3 regions of the Bradyrhizobium sp. AZCC 1693 genome follow, and region 3 is predicted to be linked to each of the others. Evidence: predicted binding sites of a transcription regulator. Region 3 holds the regulator's gene; each other region holds the start of a gene.

Region 1 (5,510 bases), 470 kb from region 3:
GTGACACCGGCCGGCGCGTTCATCGCGGCCGAGGGGTGCCATGACGCAACTGGCGGTACCGCGGGCGGTCAGATCGGCTATCGCTGGCAAGCCAGCAGCTGGGTGTTCGGTCTCGAAGCGCAGGGCAACTGGGCCGACTTCAGGGGCAGCAATGTGAGCGTGTTCGATCCGACGCTCCGCAATGACTCGCGCATCGATGCGTTCGGCCTGTTCACCGGTCAGGTCGGTTGGGCCGCCAACAACGTTCTGTTCTACATCAAGGGTGGTGCGGCCGTTACGGCGGATCGTTTCCGCCAGTTTGATGTTCCCACCGGTCTGTTGGTTGCCACCACCGGCGACGACACCCGTTGGGGCGCCGTGGTCGGCGCGGGCCTCGAATTCGGCTTCGCCCCGAACTGGTCGGCCGGCGTCGAGTACAATCACCTGTTCATGCAGGACCGCACCCACACCTTCGTCGACACGACTGGTGCCTTCTTCGGCACCGACCGCATCCGCCAGGACGTCGACCTCGTCACCGTTCGCGTGAACTATCGTTGGGGTGGTCCGGTTATCGCGAAGTACTGATCGCTGCGACTGCAAGCGGAATACGGAAAGGCCGGCCTCGCGCCGGCCTTTTTGTTTGGTTGTACCCAGGGATAGTGTTTACCCGCTGCGGTTGCATATTACCTACTTTCGCCGCGGATGTGGTTTTTCGGCGACAGCATTCTGCGAAGACTTCGCGCTATATGCGCAGGCAACCTCAAATTGACTACTCGCGTAGTTGCGTTGGAAATCCCGAAAGAAGGAAAAAGAAGTGAAAAAAGTTCTGTTAACGACGACCGCCCTGATCGCGCTTGGGATCGCCCCCGCGGCCGCCGCGGATCTTGCCGCACGGCCCTACACCAAGGCGCCCGCCGCCGCGATCGCGATCAACAACTGGTCCGGCTTCTACCTCGGCGCGATGGGAGGCTACGCCCAGGAAAATTCCGATGGCATCGGCACGCTGAGCGGCGGCTTCGCCGGCGGCACCGCTGGCTACAACTGGCAGATGGGCAACGTCGTGCTCGGCATCGAAGCGGATGCCGCCTGGGCTGACGTGGGCGCCACCGTGGGCATTGTGGGCCTCGCCTCGGTCAGCGACAAGATTCGCGACATGGGCACCGTTCGTGGCCGCGTCGGCTATGCCTTCGATCAGGTCCTGATCTACGGCACCGGCGGCTACGCCTGGGCCGACAACCGCATGACAGCCACCTTGCTCGGCCTGAGCGCCTCGGACAGCCACTTCCACTCCGGCTGGACCGTCGGCGCTGGTGTCGAGGTCATGTTCGCACCGAAATGGTCGGTCAAGGCCGAGTACCTCTATCGCAGCTTCCAGGGCGAAACCTACAACTTCCCTGGCATCGTCGCGAGCGTTGCGAGCGGAACGCTCAACCTGAACAGCGTTCAGGTCGGCGTCAACTATCACTTCTAAGACTTCCTGCTGAAACTGCCTGCGCCTCCGTTCCGATCAAACCGGAACGGAGGCGTTTTGCTGTGCGGTTCCCGCGGCTGGACCTGCTGACTGCTGCCGCCAAAAATGCGCCAATTCAAACAATCGGTTGATGATTCGTTCGCGGCACTGGAAATTCCTCGTCGTTCTTCCTACGTTCCGAGATCATCGGCGCCTGATCCCGGCCTGCCCGGCAATGCGCGCCCAACGTGGCGCGTCTTCCCACGCGCCTGGAAATGCCGATATGGATGAAGTGCTCAGGGCGAAGCGCCAACCACCCGCCGGCTCCGCATCGCGTGCGATAACCATCCGCGGCGCGCGCGAGCACAATCTCAAGAACGTCGATCTCGAAATTCCGCGCGACAAGCTCGTCGTGTTCACCGGCCTCTCCGGCTCCGGCAAATCCTCGCTCGCCTTCGACACCATCTATGCCGAAGGCCAGCGCCGCTATGTCGAATCGCTCTCGGCTTACGCGCGCCAGTTCCTCGAGATGATGCAGAAGCCTGATGTCGACCAGATCGACGGCCTCTCGCCCGCGATTTCGATAGAGCAGAAGACCACGTCGAAGAATCCGCGCTCCACCGTCGGCACCGTCACCGAGATCTACGACTACATGCGCCTGCTGTGGGCGCGCGTCGGCGTGCCCTATTCGCCCGCCACGGGGCTGCCGATCGAAAGCCAGATCGTGTCGCAGATGGTCGACCGCGTGCTTGATCTGCCCGAAGGCACCCGCCTCTATCTGCTCGCGCCGGTCGTGCGCGGCCGCAAGGGCGAGTACAAGAAGGAGCTCGCCGAATGGCTCAAGAAGGGCTTTCAGCGCGTCAAGATCGACGGCACCTTCTACGAGCTTTCGGAAGCGCCGACGCTCGACAAGAAATTCCCGCACGACATCGACGTGGTGGTCGACCGCATCGTGGTCCGCCCCGACCTCGGCCAGCGCCTCGCCGAAAGCTTTGAGACAGCGCTGAAGCTCGCCGAAGGCCTTGCGGTCATCGAATACGCCGATGCCCCGGCGGGCGCGCCCGCGGCCGAGGACAAGAAGAAAACGGCGAAAATCCACGACAAGAGCGGGCCCGAGCGGATCCTGTTTTCGGAAAAATTCGCCTGCCCGGTTTCCGGCTTCACGATCCCCGAGATCGAGCCGCGGCTGTTCTCGTTCAACAACCCCTATGGCGCCTGCCCTGCCTGCGGCGGCCTCGGCGTCGAGCAGCACATCGACGAGGACCTCGTCATTCCCGACAAGGAGATGACCCTGCGCAAGGGCGCGATCGCGCCGTGGGCGAAATCCTCCTCGCCCTATTACATCCAGACGCTGACCGCGCTCGGCAAATTCTACAAGTTCACGCTCGACACCAAGTGGAAAGACCTGCCGAAGAAGACGCAGGCAGCCCTGCTGCACGGCTCCGGCGACGACGAGATAAAATTCTCCTATGAGGACGGCGTCCGCTCCTACGACACCAAAAAACCCTTCGAGGGCGTCATCACCAATCTCGAGCGCCGCTACCGCGAGACCGAGAGCGAATGGGCGCGCGAGGAACTGGCAAAGTATTTCTCCGACATTCCCTGCGCCGGCTGCAACGGCCATCGGCTGAAACCCGAGGCGCTGTGCGTCAAGATCGGCGGCAAGCATATCGGCGAAATCTCGGAGTTGTCGGTGCTTCGCGCCGGCGAATGGTTCGAGACCGTGCCGAAAGCGCTGAACGCGCAGCAGAACGAGATCGCCACGCGCGTGCTGAAGGAGATCCGCGAGCGGCTCTCGTTCCTGCTCGACGTCGGCCTGAACTATCTCACGCTGTCCCGCGCCTCCGGCACATTGAGCGGCGGCGAGAGCCAGCGCATCCGCCTCGCCTCCCAGATCGGCTCGGGGCTGACCGGCGTGCTCTATGTGCTGGACGAGCCCTCGATCGGCCTGCACCAGCGCGACAACGCGCGACTATTGGAGACGCTGAAGCGGCTGCGCGACCTCGGCAATACCGTGATCGTGGTCGAGCATGACGAGGACGCGATACGTCTGGCGGATTACGTGCTCGACATCGGCCCCGGCGCCGGCATGCATGGCGGCCACATCGTGGCGCAGGGCACGCCCGCCGAGATCATGAAGAACCCGAACTCGCTGACGGGCAAATACCTCACCGGCGAGATGTCGGTGGCGATCCCCGAGCGCAAGCCGCCGAACCACAGGCGAACCATCAAGGTCGTCAACGCCCGCGGCAATAATCTCAAAAACGTCTCGGCGGAGATTCCGTTGGGGCTGTTCACCTGCGTCACCGGCGTGTCCGGCGGCGGCAAGTCGACGCTCTTGATCGACACCCTCTACAAGGCGATCGCCCGCAAGCTGAACAATGCCAGCGAAGGCGCCGCCCCGCACGACCGCATCGAGGGGCTGGAGCATATCGACAAGATCATCGACATCGACCAGTCGCCGATCGGCCGCACCCCGCGCTCCAACCCCGCGACCTATACCGGCGCCTTCACGCCGATCCGAGAATGGTTCGCCGGCCTGCCCGAAGCCAAGGCGCGCGGCTATGAGCCGGGACGGTTCTCCTTCAACGTCAAGGGCGGCCGCTGCGAGGCCTGCCAGGGCGACGGCGTCATCAAGATCGAGATGCACTTCTTGCCCGACGTCTACGTCACCTGCGACACCTGCAAGGGCAAACGCTACAACCGCGAAACGCTGGAAGTCCTGTTCAAGGGCAAGAGCATCGCCGACGTGCTCGACATGACGGTGGAAGAAGCCGCCGAATTCTTCAAGGCCGTCCCGCGCGTCCGCGAGACTTTCAAGACGCTGCACCGTGTCGGCCTGGACTATATCCATGTCGGCCAGCAGGCCACCACCCTCTCCGGCGGCGAAGCCCAGCGCGTCAAGCTGGCGAAGGAGTTGTCAAAGCGCGCCACCGGCCGCACGCTCTACATCCTGGACGAACCGACCACGGGCCTGCACTTCCACGACGTCGCCAAACTCCTGGAAGTGCTGCACGAGCTGGTTTCGCAGGGAAATACCGTGGTCGTGATCGAGCACAATCTGGAGGTCATCAAGACCGCCGACTGGGTGATCGACCTCGGCCCCGAAGGCGGCGACGGCGGCGGCGAAATCGTCGCCTGGGGCCCGCCGGAAGACATCGTCAAGGCGCCGCGGAGCTACACGGGGAAGTTTCTGGCGCCGGTGCTGAAGAAGGCGGATGGGAAGCCGAGGAAGAGCAGTAGCGCGAGCGAGGCGGCGGAGTGAGGACAAACCCGTCCGGATCATCACAAAACTCCTGCATGACCTTGTAGTGATCGGTCTCCCGCCCGGTCACTGGCTCCAGCCCATACGTCGTCGGCCGCAGCAGTCGCACGTTCGGATACGCCATCGAGGCGTCGCCCTACACGCCCCAGTAGCGCGGGTGCGGGCGTGAGCGGTCGCCCCAGTCGAAGGCGTCATCATCGAGCTCGGACGGGCCCGCGCGCAGCTCATCCAGCGTCACGTCGGATTGGTAGACCTGACGCGCGGAATCAAACCGGAGTGCGTCCCACCGGATCGGACAATGATGGTGGCTGCCGAGCAGCCCTCCGGTTTTGATCACGGCATAGGCCACCGTTCCGCTCACCTTGTCGAGCATCAGCCGTTCGATTAAGCCGAGCTTTGTGCCGTCGCGCCCGTAAACGCTCACGTGCTCGACGCGGTCACTGGGCACCAGGGTATGAGGCATGGCGTCCTCCCTGTTTTCTCTCGTTCTCTTGGTATTATAGCACAAACGAGGCCGGGCATGTGCGGGCGTCCAATCTGCCGCGCTGCACCAATGCGGGCTGGGCTCTTTCCGCTGCGGTTTTGATCCAGCGCAAACACCGTGACGGTTTTAGGCTTAATCTGATGGTTCACGCTGTGGATCACGGCAATGATCATCGAGTTGCTAACCCGCGAACACCGCAATATCGAACGTCTGCTCGCCGTCCTCGAACACGAGCTGGACATTTTCGATCGCGCAGACCGGCCGGACTATGAGGTTATCCGGGCCATCATTGCCTATTTCGAAGTCTATACCGAGATGTACCACCATCATCA
Region 2 (5,510 bases), 5.1 Mb from region 3:
AGAACAATCCGTCGTCGATCAGCTGCAGGCACAGCTCGATGCCTTTGGCACCGGCGGGTCGGCGGCGCTTCGCGGCGACGATGCCAGCGACGGGTTGTCGGGCGGCATGGATCTGTTCGAGATTATCACCGGAGCCAGTGACGACAGCATCCACGTTGATGCCAGCAATGCCACGATCGATGCCGGCGCGGGCGACGATGTGGTCATTGCCAATGGCCAGGCCAACGTCGTCGCCGGCGAGGGCGACGATATCGTCTTTACCTATGGTCATTCGACCGTGGATGGCGGCGCCGGGAATGATCATATCCGCACGTACGATCATTCAACGGCCACCGGCGGTGAGGGCGACGATATCGTCAGCACCTACGCGTATTCGAACGTTTCGGGTGGTAACGGAAACGACATACTCACGACCTACGACAATTCCACCCTTGATGGCGGCGCCGGCGACGACAGCCTCCACGCCTACGACCACGCCAACCTGAGCGGCGGCGCGGGCAGCGATATCATCGACGCCTATGACCATGCGGTTGTCGACGCCGGTACCGGTAACGACAGTGTCCACACATACTCACATGCAACTGTCTCAGCCGGCGACGGCGACGACCACGTGCGGACCAATGATTATTCCGTCGTCGATGGTGGCGCTGGCGACGATGTGATCCAGGTCGGTGGATCTTCGACCGTGACGGGCGGCGCCGGTGACGATCACATCTGGGTAACGGGTGATAATTCCACGATCAATTTTGCCAAGGGGGACGGCAACGATGTCGTTCGTATCGACAACGGCAGCGGCAGCGTTGATTTCTCGATCAGTGGTTATTCGCTGAATGATGTTATCGTCACCCAGCAGTACGGCAGGACCACTGTAAACTTCAAGGGCTCGAACGATTCCCTTGTTTTCGATCACGGCCGCAATGGATCGGCACGACTGAGCTTCGCCGATCATAGCAGCGGGGATATTCACGCCTGACGCCGCTTTGGCGTGGAGGGTCCCGGCCATCCACGTGCCTTGCAGACGACAATAAAGCCGTGGATGACCGGGAACGCAGACAACTCTGGGCAGTCTGCGCAGGGACGGGCCGCCATGCCTGGGGCATGCATGGCGGAAGAGGATCTTCAGCCGCCCCGCACCGGCGGCATCACCACTTCGTCGCGGCGGCAGGCGCGGCGGTCGGTTTCCTCGCAGGCGCGGAATTGCATGTCCTTGCTCAGGCAGACCCGCACCTCGCTCAGGCGTCGGCCGGAGCAGGTCACCGAAATCGCCGCACTGCTCAGGCCCGGGTTGACCTTGATGAAGGCCGCCTCGAGATCGCCGGGGGCGATGGTCTTCTGCTCCGACAATTGCAGGAATTCCTCGGGGATCTTCACCGCCGCGCGCGCCTTGCGGATGCTCTCGAAATAGGCCCGTGGGCCAAGGCCCGAACAGGTGCCGTGCTTGTCCCACTCGTTGAAGATCAGGCCGGGCGCCGGCATCAGGTCCAGCATCGAGGTCATGATGTTGCGATCGAGCCGCGGCGAGGGCCGCTGGCAATATTCGGGAAAGCCGCGCTCATATTGCGGCCACAGGCCGTGGACCACGAAGGAATAAGGCCGTTCGCACTGGGCCTGCGCGCGCCCGCTATTGCCGCGCTCGGCCGCCGCCTCGCAGAACGAGGGCGACCAGGAAAGAGCCAGGACGTAAAAATCGAACTCGCCCGGGGCGTTCTGCCGGCGGTCCTGCGCGGACGCCACTCCGGCGGAGACGACAACAAGCGCCAGCGAAATCAGAAGCCGCGAAATAACGACGGATCGGTGCATCGAACGCCCCCTCTACTCGATTACCGGGAGCCTAGCAGGGAGCCAGAACATTTCAAGAACAAAATTAGATAATCGCAGGCGCCAGCCGCGGGGCTGTCCAATCGGCGCTGATCAGGGAATCAGGGCCGGGCAGCCCGGCAGCCCGGGCTATACGCCCAGTTGCGGTCAAGCCCGGTCACGCACCATTCGACGCCCTGTCCAAAGCCGGCAAAACCGCCATCCTCGATGATCGAGTAGTGCACGGTGCGCATCTTGCCGTCGCTTAGCATCACGTCACCGCTGCAATAACGGCGCGGAATGTTGTCGGACTGCCAGGGCCGAAACGCGGTTTCGTGGATCCGGCCGTAAGCGGTGATGGTCAGCGCCGAATTCCAGAACTTGCCTTCCTTCTCCCGGAACTGCGACGTGATCGTCGTCAGCGCCCGCTCGCATTCGGCGACGCGACCGTCATACTTCGGGCCGAACAGCCCGAAATTCAGCTCCAAGGGGTTGGCGGCCTGGGCGGCATGGCCGAAGGCCAGCAGGGCGAGCGCCGCCGTCATGGGGCCAAGTGCTCTGGGGCCAAGTGCTCTGGGGCCAAGTGCTCTGGGGCCAAGCGCTCTGAGGCCAAGAGTTCTGGGGCCAAGTGCTCTCAAGGATTTGAACAGGTTGCGCATGGGGAATCCGCCGGTAAACCAAGCATGAACGGTGCCGCGAAGCCCTGACGAGGTCAAGTGCAGCGCGGCAACACCTGACGGCCAAGTCCGCCTCGTGCTGCAACCATTCTTTTCACGGCCATCGGCGCACACTATGGTGGGCTCCGAGCGAAATGGAGTCTGCGATGCGAAGAATTGTGGCCGCGTGCCTGATTGCCATGTGCCTGATAGTCATGGGCGGGATGCTGGCGGGGGCGCCGGCGCAGGCGCAGTGGTTGGACATCGACACGGTGCCGGCATTCAAGGGCAATGACACCGGCGGCATCATCGCCTATCCGCTCGCGATGCAGGCCGATGCCCGCCAGCTCGCCGTCGACCACTGCGCCCGCTACGGCAAGGTGGTGAAATTCCTCGGCGTGCAGCCCAATTACGGCGGCTACGTTTCCTTTGCCTGCCGCTGGGTGCCCTATGGCGCCGCCGAGCGGCCGCTGCGCACGCTTTACTGAGCGCGTCCGCTTCCTGATTTTCCGGCTGGACATGTTTTTGCCACGCGAGGCGTGTGTTCACTTCGCGCGCGCACGATATCGTGTGCAAGAATTCAGCGGGAGCCTACGCATGCGACGACTGCTTCTAGTGTCTTGTTCGGCCGTTGGTCTGCTTGCCCTGTTGCCGGTCAGCGGCGCCATCGCCGTGGAGTTGCCGGTGCGCAAGGCCGGACTGTGGGAGATGAAGGTGCTGGGCGGCGGGACAGTGCCCGAGATGACCATGCAGCAATGCACGGACGAGACCACGGACAAGGACATGAGCACCGCCATGTCGCCGGTGGCCAAGGAGATCTGCGCGAAGCAGGACATCCAGAAGACGGCGACCGGCTATGTCACCGATTCCGTCTGCGGCGTCGCCGGCATGACGATCACGTCAAAGGCCGAGATCAACGGCGATTTCAATTCCGCCTACACCGTGAAATCGACTTCGCACACCGAGGGTGGCATGGGCGGCGCTCCGCGCGACAGCACCTCGACGATCGAGGCCAAGTGGATTGGCGCCTGCAAAAGCGATCAGAAGCCCGGCGACATCATGATGCCTGGCGGCATGAAGATGAACATCAAGGACATGCAAAAGCTGAAGGCGCTGATCCCGAAGAAGTAGGGGAAGTAACGAGGCTGCAGAATCTCTCGCTCTATACCGGCACCCTTACCACCGCCCTCAATCCGCCCATCGGGCTGTCGCCAAGCGTGATGTCGCCGCCATGCGAGCGGGCGATGTCGCGGGCGATGGCCAGCCCCAGGCCCGTGCCGCCCTCGTCCTGGTTGCGGGCATCATCGAGCCGCAGGAATGGCTTGAACACTTCCTCGCGCATATTGGCGGGAATGCCCGGGCCGTCGTCGTCGACCGTCACCGTCAGATAGCGGTGATCGCGGTGGCCGGTGATCGAAACCGTGCTGGCGTGGCGCGCGGCGTTGGAGACGAGGTTGGCGACGCAGCGCTTGAACGATGCCGGCTTCACCGTCACGACCGGCAGGCCGTGGAACGTCACCGTCGCGGTATGGCCGTGGCGCTCGGCGTCGCTGCGCAGGTCTTCCAGCGCCATCGCCATATCGGTCGGCTGCGCGATCTCGCCGCTATCGCCGCGCGCAAAGGAGAGATAGGCCTCCAGCATGCCGGCCATTTCGTCGACGTCCTTGCGCATGCCGTCGACCTCGGGACTGTCGCCGATCAGCGCAAGCTCGAGCTTGAAGCGGGTCAGGATGGTGCGCAGGTCGTGGCTGACGCCGGCCAGCATCGCGGTGCGCTGCTCGATCGAGCGCTCGACGCGCGCCTTCATTTCCAAAAATGCCTGCGCCGCGCGCCGCACCTCACGCGCGCCGCGCGGGCGGAAATTCGGCTCCTCGCGGCCCTTGCCGAAACTTTCGGCGGCGTCCGCCAGCCGCAGGATTGGCCTGATCTGGTTGCGCAGGAACAATACCGCGACGATCAGCAGGATCGAGGACGTGCCGAGCATCCAGAAGATGAAGATCTCCGAATTGGAGGCGTAGGCCCTGCTGCGCTGCGCGAACACCCGCATCACGGAATCGTCGAGCTGGATGCGGATCTCGACCAGATTGGAATTGCCGACGGTGTCGACCCAGAACGGACGGCTGATCTGGCGGCTGATCTGCCCCGAGAGGGACTGGTCGAGCAGCGAGAAGAACGGCTTTGGCCCCGGTGAAGGCATGTCGCCCCGGGGAAGGAAATCGACCACCAGTCCCAGCCGTTCCTGCGCGATGCGCTTGAGCTGCGCGCGGTCTTTGTCCTGTGGGTAAGTCTTGTAGATGTCGATCAGGCCCGCGATATCCTGCACCACGGCGGCCGACAAATGCCTCGTTACCGTGTTCCAGTGCCGCTCCATGAACACGAACGCCACCACCGTCTGCAGCATCACCATCGGTACGATCATGATCAGCAGCGCGCGGGCGTAGAGCCCGGTCGGCATCCAGCTCTTGAACGCGTTGCCCATCCAGCCATTGGCCCGGGAGACGCGTTGCGATGCATTGCGGATGAATGTCAGGCCGGTGTCGAGCGTACTCATGGGTTGGCTCAGGGCGACGCGACCAGGCGATAGCCGATGCCGCGCACCGCCTGCAGGAACAGCGGATTGGCGGGATCGCGCTCGATCTTGCGCCGCAGGCGGTTGATCTGCACGTCGACCGCGCGCTCGTTCACCGTGCCGCCGCCGGTCAGCGCCGCGCGCGGCACGGTTTCGCCGGGAGCGACCGCCAGAATGCGCAGCATTTCGCGCTCGCGGTCGGTCAGGTGAATGATCTCCTCGCCCTGGCGCAGTTCGCCGCGTTCGAGATGAAACACGTAAGGGCCGAACGCGATCTGCTCCAGCGCCTCCACCGGCGGCGGCGCGCTGCGCTTGAGGATATTGCCGATCCGCAAGACCAGTTCGCGCGGCTCGAATGGTTTTGCGACATAGTCGTCGGCGCCGATCTGCAGGCCCTCGATCCGCGCCTCCGCCTCATGGCGCGCCGTCAGCATGATGATCGGCACCGAGGAGGAGGCGCGAATGAAGCGGGCCAGATCGAAGCCGGT
Region 3 (5,510 bases):
TCCTGTCCTCGAGCATCGGTTTGCGCAAACCCGACGCGGAAGCCTATGATCATGTGGTAAAAGCGATCGGCGTGCCGGCGTCGCGAATCCTGTTCTTCGACGACTCGGCTGCCAATATCGAAGGGGCGCGGGCTCGCGGCCTTTGTGCCATCCACGTGACATCGACGGATGACGTGGCAAGGGCAGTGACCGCACTCGAAGTCTAGCCTTTTCCGTTCCGATGGAAATCGGAACGGGGCTCCAGGTTTTTGATTTGACGCGTTTTCTTGACGCGAACCGGTTTCCACCTCGCTGGAAAACGCTCTAGGAGGTCTGCCCGTGGCCTTGATGCCTGTCGCCGATGCGCTTGCTGCGATCCTTGCCGGCGCCGAACCGTTGCCAGAGGAGATGGTGGCGCTCGATGCCGCCTATCATCGCGTGCTGGCGCGCGACGTCGCGGCACGGCGGACGCAACCGCCGCAGGCGATGTCGGCGATGGACGGCTATGCGGTGCGCGCGGCGGATGCCGCCGACCTCAGCGCGCGGCTGAAGGTGATCGGCGAGGTCGCGGCCGGCCGCCCGTTCGAGCGCAAGGTCGGCCGAGGCGAAGCGGTGCGGATCTTCACCGGCGGCGTGATCCCTGATGGCGCCGATGCCGTCATCATCCAGGAAGACACCGGCGTCGACGGCGATCATATCACCATCACGGACGCCGCCGTTTCTGGCCGGCATATCCGGCCCGCCGGCGTCGATTTCAGTGAAGGCGACGTCTTGCTCAAGCGAGGGCGCCGGCTCGCCGACCGCGATTTGTCGCTCGCCGCCGGCATGAACTATCCGGAGCTAGCGGTGCACCGCCGCCCAAAGGTCGCCGTGCTTGCGACCGGCGACGAGCTGGTGATGCCGGGGTCGACCCCGGGCCCGGGCCAGATCGTCTATTCGAACGGCTACGGAATCCGTGCGCTGGCGCGCGCCGAGGGCGCCGAGGTCCTCGATCTCGGGATCGCCGCCGACACGGTCGCCGCCACCGCGCAAGGCATCCGCCGCGCCCGCGAGCTTGAAGCAGATATCCTGATCACCATGGGCGGGGCCTCGGTCGGCGACCATGACCTGGTCAAGCGGTCGCTGGAGGCCGAGGGCACGGCGATGGCGTTCTGGCGCATAGCGATGCGGCCGGGCAAGCCGATGATGCATGGCAGGCTGGGTGCAATGCGGGTGATCGGCCTGCCCGGCAATCCCGTCTCCTCCTATGTCTGCGGCTTCCTGTTTCTGGTGCCGTTGATTCGTGCATTATCGGGCCGCGACACCGTCCATCATCCGCGCGAAGGCGCCGAACTGGGGCGCGATCTCGCCGCCAACGACCAGCGCGAGGACTATCTTCGGGCCCGCCTAGAAGCGCGCGAAGACGGCACCCTGATCGCGGTTCCGGTGAACCACCAGGACTCATCGCTATTGGGGAATCTCGCTGCGGCACGGGCACTTGTGATACGTCCGCCGTTCGCGCCGGCTGCGGCAAAGGGTTCGCGTTGCGAGCTGCTCCGGCTGCCGGAATGACGCCCTGAACGGCACGTTTAAGGGTGTCTTCAGCCGAAGCCGCAATGCGTTCACTTGAAATTAAGTGGTTGCGGAACACATATCGAACATATAGTGTCCGTTCATGATTTGTTTCGACTGCTAGTGTCCATGGTTGGGAGTTTTGACGACTCCCGCGATGGACCCTGGAGATTCGGGACCGAAAGACGACGCCAACCGGGGGATTGCTCGCGATGCTTACGCGCAAACAGTATGAACTTCTGCGTTTCATCAATGAACGGTTGAAGGAAGCCGGCGTACCGCCCTCCTTCGACGAGATGAAGGACGCGCTCGACCTGCGCTCGAAATCCGGAATCCACCGTCTCATTACGGCACTGGAGGAGCGCGGCTTCATCCGCCGCCTGCCCAACCGCGCCCGCGCCATCGAAGTCATCAAGCTGCCGGAGCTGGCTGCCGCCGGCAACGGCCGCCGCGGCTTCACGCCGAGCGTCATCGAAGGCACGCTCGGCAAGCGCACGGTGAGCGCGCCGGCCACCGAGGACGACGGCAACCGCCCGGTCGCCGTGCCCGTGATGGGCCGGATCGCCGCCGGTACGCCGATCGAGGCGCTGCAGACCCGCAGCCACACCATCAGCGTGCCGCCCGATATGCTCGGCTCCGGCGAGCATTACGCGCTCGAAGTGCGCGGCGATTCCATGGTGGATGCCGGCATTCTCGACGGCGACATGGCGCTGATCCAGCGCAACGAGACCGCCGACACCGGCGACATCGTGGTGGCGCTGATCGACGAGGAGGAAGCCACCCTGAAGCGCTTCCGCCGCCGCGGCGCCTCGATTGCGCTGGAGCCCGCCAACACCGCCTATGAAGTGCGCATCCTGCCGCCGAACCGGGTCCGGATTCAGGGCAAGCTGATCGGGCTGTACCGAAAATATTGAACCGTCGGGTTGCAGACACGACCGCGACAACAGCCCCGGCCTTCGGCCGGGGTTTTTTGCGGCATGCCGGGAACCAAACTGTGTTAGCGCGTTTGTGATTTAGACGCAGCGCGCCGGTCGCAGAAATGCCCAGAAGCAAGAAAACGCTCTGCGCCAAGTCAGCTCTGATAGAGGCCTGTGCCTCCTTCCAGACACGGGGCGCTATCTCAAACGAGGGAGCCATCCGATGTGTGACTATAGCCTGCACGCTGTGGCGACGCGGCCTGCCAAGGTCGGCGAGACGCTGATCACCACGACATTCCGCGGTACGTCCACCCGCGGCTTCGCGTCGGAACGCGAGCCCGCAGTAGCGGTCTGCATGCTTCCCGGCACCGAACTGGCGTTCGCCGAAGACGTCAAATACGACAACCGGTGGATCTGGACGCGGACCACCGACTGGCGGGTCGGCAAGTTCAACCAGATCGAACCGGAAGTATCCGACCGTCATCATGACGCGATCGAATTTCCGGACGGAAGCCATGTGCTGGTGACGCAGCTTTGCGAAGGCCAGCGCGCAACCGTGCTGCAATTGCCGGTAACCGAGGGCGAACGTGCGCCGAAGGTGACGGAAGCGCCACCGGCCGAATCCATCGTGACCGGATAGAATACGATCCACATGCGATCCGCCGGTTCAGGCCGGCGGATCGCGGTGATATGGTTTTTTGAGAAACTCGGCACCGGGGCGGTCGGTGGTCAACAAAGTCACATGGCAAAGAGCCGGACGCGTCACGGAGCCCGGACGGTACATGTTCCGGTACGGCTGGCTCACCATCACGGCTGAAGATCTCGCGATCTGGCAGCAATTCCCCGAGGCGTCGTTCACGCTGGTCAACCTCCCGTCGTCTCCCGACGCGCCGGAGGAATTCCACCTCGGCGCGTTCGAAATACCAGCCAGTCGCTCAAGTCCCTCGGTCGACGAGCACTGAAGGTCGTCTACTCCTCCGCCTGAAGGTCTGCCTCGGCCGGCGTGGCGTCGACCGCGCGAGGCGGCACAACACGCGGCGCAAGAACGGTGGCGTCTGCCTCGCGCTCCTCGGCTGCGGCCGGCGACCACGGACGGTCAATGCCCCTCGGTTTGGCCGCTTCGACGACAAACCCCTCTCGGCTGCGTTGCAACGCCATTGCGCCCTGCCGCCGCAGCCGGTCGGCATCGATGACCGAAGCCGCGCATGACGCGGGTGCCTGCCGTAGCGTCACAATGAGCGCCGCGCGCTCGCAATCGTCCGACAGCGCCTCGGGCCTGAGCGCCTGCGCGACCAGGCCGCCAGCGGATTGCATCACGCAGCCAAGGTCGTCGCATGAGACGCCTGCGGTGAGCGACGCATCGGCCGCCGTACGCGCGTCCGCATCCGCCGCCAGCCACTCCTTCAGCAGGAAGACATCGCGGGAGCCTTTGGCCGCATGCATCAGATGGAGCTGGCCGTCCTGGCCGCGGACGCCGACATGGCGGCCGTCGGCAGAGATCAGAATATCCGGCTGCGGCACCCTCGCCGCCCACAGCGCCGCCGATAGCACCAGTACGGCGCCCGACCAGCGCAACGGCGTGCGCAGCAGGCCGAGCAGGATGATGCCGAGACTGGCGGCAATCAGCGGGCCGATGCCGAACGCCGGCACCCGCCCGACCGCGCCGGGCAACGCCGCGACCCATTGCGTCACCGCGATCATCCAGTCGATGCCTGTGCCCATGATCATCCAGAACAGGCGATCGAAACCGAACGGCATCGCGACGAGGCCGAGCAGGCCCGCCGGCATCACCACGGCTGAAACCACCGGCATCGCCGCCAGATTGGCGAGCACGCCGTAGGGCGTGACCCGGTGGAAATGAAAGGCCGCGTAAGGCATGGTTGCGAGCCCCGCCACCAGCGAGGCCAGCAGCAGCATCGTGAGCTCGCGGCCGCCCCACAGCGCCGCACGCGCGGTTGCGGTATGATCTGCGGTTGCAAGCAGACGCGGCATGCCGATCTGCACCAGCGCCACCAGGCCCAGCGTGGCGGCAAACGACATCTGGAAACTCGGATGCACCAGCGCTTCCGGCGCGACCGTCAGCACGATCAGGGCCGCGACCGCGAGCGTGCGAAACGTAACCGCCCGGCGATCGACCATGACCGCGATCAGCACCACCGCCGTCATGAAGAAGGAGCGCTGCGTCGCGACCTCCGCCCCCGACAGCAACAGATAGAACGCGGCGGCTGCGAGCGCCGCCGCCGCCGACCATTTCTTGATGGCGTAGCCGACGGTGAGCGTTGGAAACAACGCCAGCAGCGCCCGCACCGCGAAGAACACGACGCCGGCGACGACGGCCATGTGATAGCCGGAGATCGAAAGCACATGGCCCAGACCTGAGATGAACATCGCGTCGTTCACCGGCTGAGAGATCGCGTCGCGCCGCCCGGTCAACAGCGCGGTAGCAATCGCGCGCTTGTCGCCGTCCAGCGCGGTCCTGATCCGCGCGTCGATGGTGTCGCGCAGGCCCTGCATGAACGCCGAATAGCGCAGGCGCAGCCCGCCGCCGGTGGCAGGCGGCTCCGCGGCCTTGATCGCGCCCATCACGAAGCCGGAAGCGCCGATGCCGGCGAAGAACATGTCGCGGCTGAAATCGTAGCTGCCCGGCCGCACCGGGATGAGCGGCGGCAACAGCCGCGCCTTCAATTCGACAAAGCTGCCAACCTCGGGCGCCGTGCCCTTCTTCACCGACAGCCGCACGCGTTCGAGCTTTATCGTCCCGCGCGCGCTTTCCATGGTGACGACGCGCAGGACAAAGCGGTCGGTACGCTCGCGGATGTCGCGGGTCTCGACAAAACCGGTCAGCGATACCGAAAACATCGGCCGCGCCAGCACACCATGCGCGATCCGCGCCGTCTTCCAGGTCGCGATCGCAAAGCCGGCCGCGACCGCCGCAATCATGACGGCGATGGGAAAGAATTTTTGCCGCCGCAACAGAACCGCCACCGCGCATAGCGCGATGGCGACGACGGCGGCGGCTGAGAGCACCGGTTCATGGTCGGCGGCGAAATAGAGCGCAATCCC

The links. The regulator LexA, encoded in region 3, represses DNA repair genes until DNA is damaged. The targets are predictions, from matches to a motif close to TGTTCNNNNTGTGTTCNG.
Region 1: uvrA (excinuclease ABC subunit UvrA) is a predicted target of LexA. The motif match lies at 1,613-1,630, and genes of this name have one in related genera.
Region 2: V1293_RS30340 (ribonuclease T2) is a predicted target of LexA. The motif match lies at 1,844-1,861, and genes of this name have one in related genera.

The regions. Positions count from the first base shown of each region.
Region 1 covers NZ_JAZHSD010000001.1:855,815-861,324, reverse strand. The annotation lists gene V1293_RS04280 (outer membrane protein) at 1-564, shown strand, start outside; gene V1293_RS04275 (outer membrane protein) at 794-1,450, shown strand; gene uvrA (excinuclease ABC subunit UvrA) at 1,713-4,694, shown strand; gene V1293_RS04260 (PRC-barrel domain-containing protein) at 4,831-5,157, opposite strand; gene V1293_RS04255 (hemerythrin domain-containing protein) at 5,344-5,510, shown strand, end outside.
Region 2 covers NZ_JAZHSD010000001.1:6,391,177-6,396,686, forward strand. The annotation lists gene V1293_RS30335 (calcium-binding protein) at 1-973, shown strand, start outside; gene V1293_RS30340 (ribonuclease T2) at 1,120-1,800, opposite strand; gene V1293_RS30345 (hypothetical protein) at 1,920-2,342, opposite strand; gene V1293_RS30350 (hypothetical protein) at 2,621-2,941, shown strand; gene V1293_RS30355 (DUF3617 domain-containing protein) at 3,051-3,584, shown strand; gene V1293_RS30360 (ATP-binding protein) at 3,616-5,004, opposite strand; gene V1293_RS30365 (response regulator transcription factor) at 5,013-5,510, opposite strand, start outside.
Region 3 covers NZ_JAZHSD010000001.1:1,329,914-1,335,423, forward strand. The annotation lists gene V1293_RS06605 (HAD-IA family hydrolase) at 1-206, shown strand, start outside; gene V1293_RS06610 (molybdopterin molybdotransferase MoeA) at 319-1,530, shown strand; gene lexA (transcriptional repressor LexA) at 1,743-2,444, shown strand; gene V1293_RS06620 (hypothetical protein) at 2,671-3,087, shown strand; gene V1293_RS06625 (hypothetical protein) at 3,230-3,409, shown strand; gene V1293_RS06630 (ComEC/Rec2 family competence protein) at 3,417-5,510, opposite strand, start outside.